Regions from separate parts of the Ralstonia sp. RRA genome, predicted to be linked through region 2. Evidence: riboswitches for the same ligand, from Rfam matches in the RefSeq annotation. Region 2 holds a riboswitch; the other holds the start of a gene.
The links. A riboswitch is a leader RNA that binds a small molecule or an ion and turns the genes downstream of it on or off. The one in region 2 is predicted to bind glycine.
Positions count from the first base shown of each region.

Region 1 (4,773 bases), on a different replicon from region 2:
GTTATCGATATGAAAATCCACGGTGCGCTTGGACAAGCCGAGGATGGTGGCAATCTCGCCGGAGGTCTTGCCACGTGCGGACCAGGCCAGCACTTCCACCTCGCGCTCACTCAGGTTGACCGCCGGCAGCGGCTTGCGCGTGCGGGCGCTCTTGGCCAACCGTGTCTCGATGATGCTGCTCAGGATGTCGAAGTCGACTGGCTTGGTCACATAGTCGTCAGCCCCCAGGCGGCGGCCCTTGAGTTCGTACTCGCGTTGCGCGAACGCCGTGAGAAACACGAAGGGAATCTCGGAATAGCGCGGCGCCAGCGTGCCGAGTTTCTCCAGCAACTCGAAACCCGTCATGCCGGGCATGCTGACGTCGCACAGCACAAGATCCGGCGCGTCATGGAGAATGGCGGTCAAGCCCTGCTCTCCGTCGTGGGCCTGGTTGACCGAGAACCCGCGCTCAACCAGCTCTTCGACGATCAATTCCGCGGTTTCGCGGTCATCCTCAATACAGAGGATTTTTCGATCAGCATCGCTCATGATCATTCCGCGTCAATATGGGGGGCCATCAGCCAATGTCACGGCAGGCATAGACGCCTTGGCTGTGTAATCACGTGGCATTATCTGCCGAACTCTTCCGCTGCAGTTTGATGCATTGCTAGAAAAAGCGTATGGCACGTCCCACGCATAGCCCGGTTTCCGTGTCGACCGACACACGATTGCCCAGATTCCGTCCGTTGTCAGCACTGCGGCCCGTCCGCGTTCGGCTCTCGCTTGCCTTTGTGACGTTTCTGCTGCTGGTCATCGGCCTGGGTGCATTCAGCATTGACCAGCTTGCCAGCTTCCATAGCGTGTCATCGCAGATCAGTGGCCGCTGGCTGCAAAACAGCCGCATTCTAGGCGATCTCAACAACTACATTTCCGATTACCGCTATGGGGAAGCGGAGTACCTGATTTCGACCTCGCACGCCGATCTGGTCGCCGCAGATCAACAGGTTGCCAAGCTCGATGAATTGATCCTGCGATCGCAATCCCGGTACGAAAGAATCGAACACGATTCAGCCGAGCGTGCGCTGTACCAGCAATTCGTCATCCAATGGAATACCTACCGTGATCTGGCCAGGCGCGTGATCATCACGGCCAAGGCAGGAGACATTCGGGGCGCGAAGCAGCTCTATCACGATGAATCATGGCAGGCCTATGACCATGCCAACGACACGCTGGGCGTCCTGACCGAGCGCAGCACCGCCAGCGCAACCGCAGAAACCGAACGCGAGGCGCAGGCCTATCACGACGCACGGCAACTCATCATCGGCGCCATCATCGTGGCAACCTGCCTGGTCGTGGTTGCGGTGGCCTACCTTGCCTACGCAGTCTCCCGACCGATCGCCGTGCTGGTTGACCGCATGCACCACATCGCCAACAACGATACGCACGTCGACATCCCGGGCCTGGACCGTCGCGATGAAATCGGCGACATCGCACAGGCCGTCGCACGCTTTCGCGACAACACCATCGAACTGGGCCGCAGCAAGGACGCCCTGGTTGCACAGGCGACCGTCCTGCAGGACATGCTGGACAAGGAGCGCCGCCTGGCTGAACTGCAGCGCAACTTTGTCTCCATGGCCTCACATGAATTCCGCACACCGCTGGGCGTGATTGACGGCCATGCACAGCGGCTGATGCGCATGCGCGAAGTGCCCCCACCGGAGGTGATCGAAGAGCGATGCGGCAAGATCCGCGCGGCCGTGCAACGCATGACGCATCTGATGGACCATCTGCTCGATTCTTCGCAGTGGCTCGATAGCACGACGCCCGCAGCGATGCGGCGCACCCTGTTTCCGCTGCCGGCGTTGCTTCACGAAGTTTGCGAGATGCACCGGGACAGCACGCCCGGCGCACGCATCGAAGAACACATCGAAGCCGATGGGCCCGACACCTTCTTTGGTGACGCCAAGCTGCTCTTCCAGGCGTTCAGCAACCTGATCGGCAATGCCGTCAAATACTCGCCGCCCGGCAAACCGATTGGCGTGTATGTGCAAGGCAATGCCGAAAGCGTATCGGTGGTGGTGGAAGACCGCGGCATGGGTATTCCGGAGCGCGACATCGAGCGGCTGTTCGAGCGCTACGTCCGCGGCGGCAATGTGGCCGGCACAGTGGGTGCCGGTGTCGGCTTGTATCTGGTCAAGCTTGTGGTCGAACTGCACCGGGGCACGATTACCGTGAGCAGCGCAGAAGGCAAAGGCTCCAGGTTCATCGTGCGCCTGCCACGGCTGGAGCCCTGATCAGGCGCGCTTCGAAGCCTTGAGCGACAACGCCCATGTCACGGTGCCCACAATCGCACCGAACAGGAACGGGTACGACCACAAATTCCCGGGACCCCACTTGAGAAACGACCAAACCAAACCGACCGTCACCACAACCAGGCCCCACTGCGCGGATTTGCCCGCGAGGTGACGAATCACACTGTTGTAGAGCAGGATGCAGGACAACAAGGAAATCAGTGCCGTTAGCAATGATGTCGATCCCGTACGCACAAGCTCCCAATAGGCCCATGCGTAACGCAGGGTGAAGCCAAGCTGCAGCAACGTTGCGATGACAAGTGGTGCGCGCGTCGAATCGGTGGCGGGCGAGTTGGACGTGCTGGCGTTCTGGTCTACAGGTTTTGAATCCATCTTCCCCTCTTCTCTGTGTTCTTGCGGACGGTTTCACATCGATCGACCGGCGTAAATGCGGCGCCCAGATCGCTTGGATGCGCAGCATAGCATTCGGTCGGCACACCACCTCGGCAATCACCCGGCTTGCCGAACATCACAACCCGTGACACACTCCAACCCGCTGCCTTCACCGGCAGCACGCAGGCGCGGCGGGCGCAACACGCACCGCTGCAACACGCCGCAGGAGAGACCGGGTTGCAACGATGCCCGGCGCCGATGGAGCAACCACCCCGGAAACTCTCAGGCAAAAGGACTGTGGCGTCGACTGCGAATCTGGAGAGAGGCATGCACGGGCATGCCCACCGAAGGGGAAGGCGCCAGCGCAGCTGACGCCCAAGCTCTCAGGTCCCAAGACAGATGGGGTGAGCCGACCGGATCGTCCGGTTATGACATCACTCCATAGGGACCGCCATGACGCATATCGTCATCGTCGGCGCCGGTATTTCCGGCGTCACCACTGCTTACACGCTCTCGCAACTCGGCTATCAGATCACGGTGCTCGACCGGCATCTGTATCCGGCCATGGAAACCTCGTTTGCCAACGGTGGACAGCTTTCCGCCAGCAATGCCGAGGTCTGGAACAGCACCGGCACGCTGCTCAAAGGCATCAAATGGATGCTGCGCAACGATGCGCCGCTGCTGCTCAATCCCAAGCCGTCGTGGCACAAGTATTCGTGGATCGGCGAGTTCGTGGCGAGCATCGCCCACTACCGCCGCAACACCATCGAGACCACGCGCATGGCCATCGAAGCGCGCAAGCACCTGTTTGCGATGGCCGAGCGCGAACAGATCGATTTCGACCTGCAACGGCGCGGCATCCTGCACGTCTATCACGACAAGGCGAGCTTTACCGCAGCAGGCAAGGCCAACGCGCTGCTCGTTGCCGGCGGGCTGGAACGCCACGCCGTGAGCCCCGAAGACATTGCTGCAATCGAGCCCACGCTGCGCGGCAACTACTACGGCGGCTACTTCACCGAATCGGACGCCACAGGCGACATCCACAAGTTCACGCGCGGTCTTGCGCAGGCCTGCGAGAAACGCGGCGTGCGCTTCATGCAAGGCGTGGATGTGCGCGACGTGGAAACCACTGAACGCGGTGTGCGCTTGCTGCTGCAGACCACACTCGATGATCGCCTCTCCACCAGTGAGGCCAACGTGGTGCAGGAGATCACCGCCGATGCGCTGGTCGTCTGCGCCGGCGTCGGCAGCCGGCATGTCGCGCAGATGGTGGGCGACCGCATCAACGTGTACCCGGTCAAGGGCTACTCGATCACCGTGCATCTGGACGATGAGGCCAGCATGCAAGGCGCGCCGTGGGTCAGCCTGCTGGACGAGAGCGCGAAGATCGTCACCAGCCGCCTGGGCGCGGGCCGCTTCCGCGTGGCCGGCACCGCGGAGTTCAACGGCTACAACCGCGACATCCGCGCTGATCGCATTGAACCCCTGGTGGCCTGGACGCGCCGCAACTTTGCCATCGGCACCTCACGCGTGGTGCCGTGGGCCGGCTTGCGCCCGATGATGCCGGACATGATGCCGCGCGTTGGTCGCGGGCGGCATGCGCGCGTGTTCTACAACACGGGCCATGGGCACCTTGGCTGGACGCTCTCTGGCGCCACGGCCGCGATGATCGGCGACGTGATCGCGCGCGACTGCCCATTGCACTGATCGCCAATCCCACAACGGATCGGGCCAGCACAATCCAGGCCCGATCCGGTTGGGTGTTACGCAGTCGGGGATACCGGCGCCTCAGAGCGCAGCACCCGAACCGGCACGGACTTGTAGGACGGCGTGCCACTCTCCTTGTCGATGTAGTCCAGCGGCACCAGCACATTCGCCTCGGGGTAGTACGCCCCCACGGAGCCACGCGCAATGCTGTAGGCGATGGCCGTGATCCTCTCCAGGCGCAGCTTCCGGCCGGACACGATGGTCTCGATGTCGACCAGGTCGCCATGTTCGAGCCCGCGTGCGGCAAGATCAGCTTCGTTCATGAACAGCACGTCGCGCCGACCAAACACGCCGCGGTAGCGATCGTCCAGCGCGTAGATGGTGGTATTGTACTGGTCGTGGC
Region 1 covers NZ_CP146092.1:1,298,690-1,303,462, reverse strand. Annotated here, with positions in the region: gene V6657_RS23910 (response regulator transcription factor) at 1-528, opposite strand, end outside; gene V6657_RS23905 (ATP-binding protein) at 660-2,273, shown strand; gene V6657_RS23900 (hypothetical protein) at 2,274-2,663, opposite strand; glycine riboswitch at 2,877-2,971, shown strand; gene V6657_RS23895 (D-amino acid dehydrogenase) at 3,117-4,370, shown strand; gene V6657_RS23890 (FdhF/YdeP family oxidoreductase) at 4,427-4,773, opposite strand, start outside.
Region 1: another riboswitch for glycine. It lies ahead of V6657_RS23895 (D-amino acid dehydrogenase); the one in region 2 lies ahead of gcvT (glycine cleavage system aminomethyltransferase GcvT).

Region 2 (4,773 bases):
GGTATTGCAGCAGCACGCCAAAGGCGTCGTGCTTGGCAGCATCGGCGGCCGGGCCCGTCACCACTTGCACGCCGATCGGCTCGGCGCGCGTGCGCACGACTTCCAGCGTTTGCGGCAGCACGTCGTCGGCCACGAAGAACACGGTCGACTTCGACTTGCCGATGCGCTGCAGCAGCGTCATCGCTTCGGCCGCAGCGGTGGCTTCGTCCAGCATCGACGCGTTGGCGATGTCCATGGCCGTCAGGTCGATCACCATCTGCTGGAAGTTCAGCATCGCTTCCAGGCGGCCCTGCGAGATTTCCGGTTGGTACGGCGTGTAGGCCGTGTACCAGGCCGGGTTCTCGAGGATGTTACGCAGGATCACGCCCGGCGTGTGCGTGCCGTAGTAGCCCTGGCCAATCAGGCTCTTGACCACGCGGTTCTGCCCGGCGATGCCGCGCAGCTTGGCCAGCGCGGCTTCTTCCGTCAGCGGCTGCGTGAATTCGCCCAGCGGCATCACGTCTTGGCGGCGGATGGCGGCGGGGATCACGGCGTCGATCAGCGCGGCGCGGCTGGCGTAGCCGAGCGTGCCGAGCATCTGGGCCTGCTCGTCGGCAGACGGGCCGATGTGGCGGTGCGAGAAGGCGTCGCGCGCCTCCAGGTCAGCCAAAGAGGGACGTTCGGCGGACAGCGCCGAGGAAGCGGGGTGCGGAGCGTTCATGGCAAGGGCTCGAAATTCAGGCAATGCAGCAAAAAGCCGATGCGCGGGTCAGGCACATCGGCTTGAAGGACCGGCTTAGCCGATCTTGGCGGTGTACTGCTCGGCCGACAGCAGGGCGTTCACGTCGTCGGCGTTGGTCGGCTTGATCTTGAAGAGCCACGCGGCGTAGGCATCGGCGTTGACCGACTCGGGCGCGCCCGAAGCGTCAGCGTTGTTGGCGATGATCTCGCCCGACACCGGGGCGTAGATGTCGGACGCAGCCTTGACTGATTCCACCACGGCAATCGCTTCGTCCTTGGCGACGGTGCGGCCAGCGTCCGGCAGCTCGAGGAACACGATGTCGCCCAGCGCGTCTTGCGCGAAGTCGGTGATGCCGATGGTCAGCGTGCCGTCGGCTTCAACGCGGATCCACTCGTCGTGTTCGGTGTACTTCAGATCGGCGGGGATGTTGCTCATGAAAGGTTCTCCGGAAGATTTGGAATGAGTGGAATTCGGGTTCAGCTAACCAGCGCCTTGCCATTGCGCACGAACGGCAGTTTAACCACAGTCGCGGTCAGCTTGCGGTCGCGGATCTCGACCTGCACGTCGGTGCCGATGGCCACGTCCTTGGGCAGGCGCGCCAGCGCGATGGACAGCGACAGGCTCGGGCTGAACGTGCCGCTGGTGATCTCGCCGTCGCCGGCGGGGGTGATGACCTTCTGGTGGGCGCGCAGCACGCCGCCCTTGTCACGCAGGATCAGGCCGACGAACTGCTCGTGCTGGCCGCCGGCTTGCAGCGCAGCCTTGCCGGTGAAGTCGCGTTCGCTTTGCAGGTCGACCGTCCAGGCCAGACCCGCGTCGAGCGGCGAGACGTGCTCGTCCATGTCCTGGCCGTAGAGGTTCATGCCGGCCTCCAGGCGCAGCGTGTCGCGTGCACCCAGACCGGCCGGGCGGACGCCGGCTTGCAGCAGGCGCTCCCACACGCCGGCGATCTGCGCGGCGGGCACGACCAGTTCGAAACCGTCTTCACCGGTGTAGCCGGTGCGCGCGACCATGATCTCGCCCACGCCATCCACAGTGACGAAGCCGGCGTTGAACGGCTTGAGCGCTTCGCCCACGGCCTGCGTGCCGGGCAGCGCGGCGTAGGTCTTGGCGCGGGCGTTCGGGCCCTGCACAGCCAAGATGCCCAGCGGCTCCGCTCCAGCGTTGTTGTCGGAGCGGCGCGGCGTGATGGTCACGTCGGTGCCGGCAGCGGCGTTCTGCGCGACGATCCATTCGAGGTCGGTCGGCGCGGTACCGGCGTTGACCACCAGGCGGAACCAGTCTTCGCGGAAGAAATAGACGATCAGGTCGTCGATCACGCCGCCCTTGGGGTTGAGCATGCAGCTGTAGAGCGCCTTGCCCGGGGTTTGCAGCTTGTCGACGTTGTTGGCGAGCAGCCCACGCAGGAAATCGCGCACGCGCGCGCCGGTGAGGTCGACCACGCACATGTGCGAGACGTCGAAGATGCCGGCGTCTTGGCGCACGGCGTGGTGTTCTTCGATCTGGGAGCCGTAGTTGACGGGCATGTCCCAGCCGCCAAAGTCGACCATGCGGGCGCCCAGCGAGCGGTGGATGGCGTTGAGCGGCGTGTGTTGGAGCGTCATGGAATCTCTCGGCTTGGGCGCCGCCGGTGGCCTCGGCAGGGCGCGTTATTCGGGACCAGAAAAGCAAAAAGGCCACCCGCGCAGCCTGATGCCTCATGGTGACGCCATGAAGATGCAAGCTGCGCGGATGGCCCCTCTGTCCTTGGTACCTGAGAGATTGCGAAGCGGGGCGCATAGCGGTGCGCGCCGTTCGTGAGCCCCTTCGGTGGGCGCCTGCAGTGGTCGTGCAGCGCCAGCTCTCCAGAGTGCGGTCAGACGCATGTCTGGCCGATCCGCCCGGTCCTTGGTGCCTGAGAGTTTTCGGGTGCTACCCCTTCGGCGGTGCCTGGCCGTGTGCGGCGGGCACGCTCTCCCGGATGGATGGGCGGAATTTACGGAAGGGGGATGGGATTGTCAATTAGGAGGATTGGCTGGGGCAGTGTTCCTGGGTTTGGTTTTCTTGTTGGTGGTCCATCCCCTGTTTCATCCCCTGCCGGGGCTGACTCACTTTCTTTGTCTTGCCAAAGAAAGTAAGCAAAGAAAGGCGCGCCCAAGATGGCGACCCATCCCTTGAATTTGTGTAACCGGGCGGAGACGGGGAAAACTCGCTGCGCTCAGACAGTTCCCCGTCTTTTTTCCGCCCGCTTACACAAATTCAAGGCGCCATCTAGGGCAGGGACGTCAAAAGCGAAACGCCAAAGACAACGGCCACACCCTCGGGGCATTGGCGGTTTCGCCTTGCCCCGGGGTGTGGCCGGTGTGCGGGTCGGTGGTCAGCCGGTGATCAGTTGCCGATCTGGCGGCTCACCTTGTTTTCCTGCTGGTTCAGCGTGCGTTGTTCCTGCTTGGTGATGTGGCCACCATTTTGAGCGGCCATGTCGCGCTCTTCCTGGCGAATCTGGCGGTCTTCCTTGTGCAGCGCCTTGGCCTGGCCCTTGGTGATTTCGCCTTCCTTCACCTCGTTGTGGATGCGCTTGTTCTGGTTGGCGAGGCGGTGATTCACTTCCGCGCGACGCGGGTGGTCTTTCTGCCATTGCGTTTGGGCGAAAGCCCCCGTGGTAGCAGACAGAGCAACGGCGGTCACAGCCAGGACTTTGACGATGCGGTTCATGGTTTTCTTCCTCCGGTGAGCGACCGACCGATTCAGCCGCTGTCCTGCCTATAACGGACGGTTTTGGCCGAAAGCTGACGGCCACCGTGTAACCGCGCGTAAGCCGTGTAACCCCACAGGGAAAAGCGAGGGGAGCAAACGAGTGCGGCGCCGACGGGTGCGCCCCCATAAGGAAAAAACGGACGCGCCCGTGAGGTGCGCGTCCGTCAACTTCAAGCCATCAACGTGGTCGGCTTACCAACCGTAGCCTGCGCCCACGCCAACGTTGTACTCGCTGCCGCCGGCAGTGGAGCCGCCGATCGTGACCGTCGCACGGTTACCGATCTTGCGCTGATAGCCGATCGCCAGCGCCGTCTGGCCTCGGTAGACACCCGTGCCGATCGCCATGCGGTTGTCGGTCTGTAGACCGGCCGCGCTGGCAATCATGGTCGACATGGCCGCGTTCATTGCGCCGACGCGGTTGACCTTGGTGTCGACTTGGTTGATTTGACTTTGCAGGTTGTTCACGCTGCTTTGCATGTCAGCCTGCGCACGGAACAGCTGGCCACCGTTGACGGCTTCCTTGCTGCTCTCGGTGATGGCGCCGTCGGCAACATTGGTGATCGCCCGTTCGTTACCCACAGAACCAACCGATACGGTATTGGCACCACTCGTGACCGAACCCGCCCCAAGCGCGACGCTATTGTCGTGCGACGCAACCGCGTTGGCACCAGCGGCTGTGGAGTTGTTACCGCTTGCCACGGCCGCTTCCTTGCTGGCTCCAGTTGCGCCCTTGCTAGCGAACATGGGGTTGGCCTGGCCGCCTGCCCCGCCTTCTCCACCACCACCGGCCGGGCCGCCGCTACCGCCTTCCAGCGCGCCAACACGGGTGTCCAGTGCGCCGAGCGCAGCGCCCACGTTGTTGTACTCCTTGCCATCCGAGAACTTGTAGGTCGGCCCAGTCCATACGCCACCAGTGTACGAAGCGTTGCCGCCCAGCGCCTTGGCCATGTCCTGGTACGTTCCATACAGCTGGCTGCCATTGACGGCCTGCATGCTGTTTTCAAGCACTGCGCCGGCCCTCACATTGTCGAGCGTGGTGCCATCGGCGCCTGCTAGGCGAGCGGCGGACTGGTCTGCCGCTGTATACAGCACCGCATTGCTGGTGACCGAGCCGTCCTCACCTTGGCCCACCAGACCGGCATCCTTGAGCTGCTTCAGGTTGACGGCGTCAGTATCGTCGGTACCTGCGGCGACGTTCTTGAGTTGCACAGGCGACGAACCCTTGAACGTCACGCTCGTACCACCGGCGTCGTATTGCACGGCGCTATTGGCCAGCGCCTGGATGGGCTTGAGTTGCCCCATGTTGACGGCGTCGT
Region 2 covers NZ_CP146091.1:3,425,170-3,429,942, reverse strand. Annotated here, with positions in the region: gene gcvP (aminomethyl-transferring glycine dehydrogenase) at 1-700, opposite strand, end outside; gene gcvH (glycine cleavage system protein GcvH) at 776-1,156, opposite strand; gene gcvT (glycine cleavage system aminomethyltransferase GcvT) at 1,198-2,325, opposite strand; glycine riboswitch at 2,452-2,579, opposite strand; glycine riboswitch at 2,593-2,690, opposite strand; gene V6657_RS16480 (hypothetical protein) at 3,089-3,415, opposite strand; gene V6657_RS16475 (ESPR-type extended signal peptide-containing protein) at 3,650-4,773, opposite strand, start outside.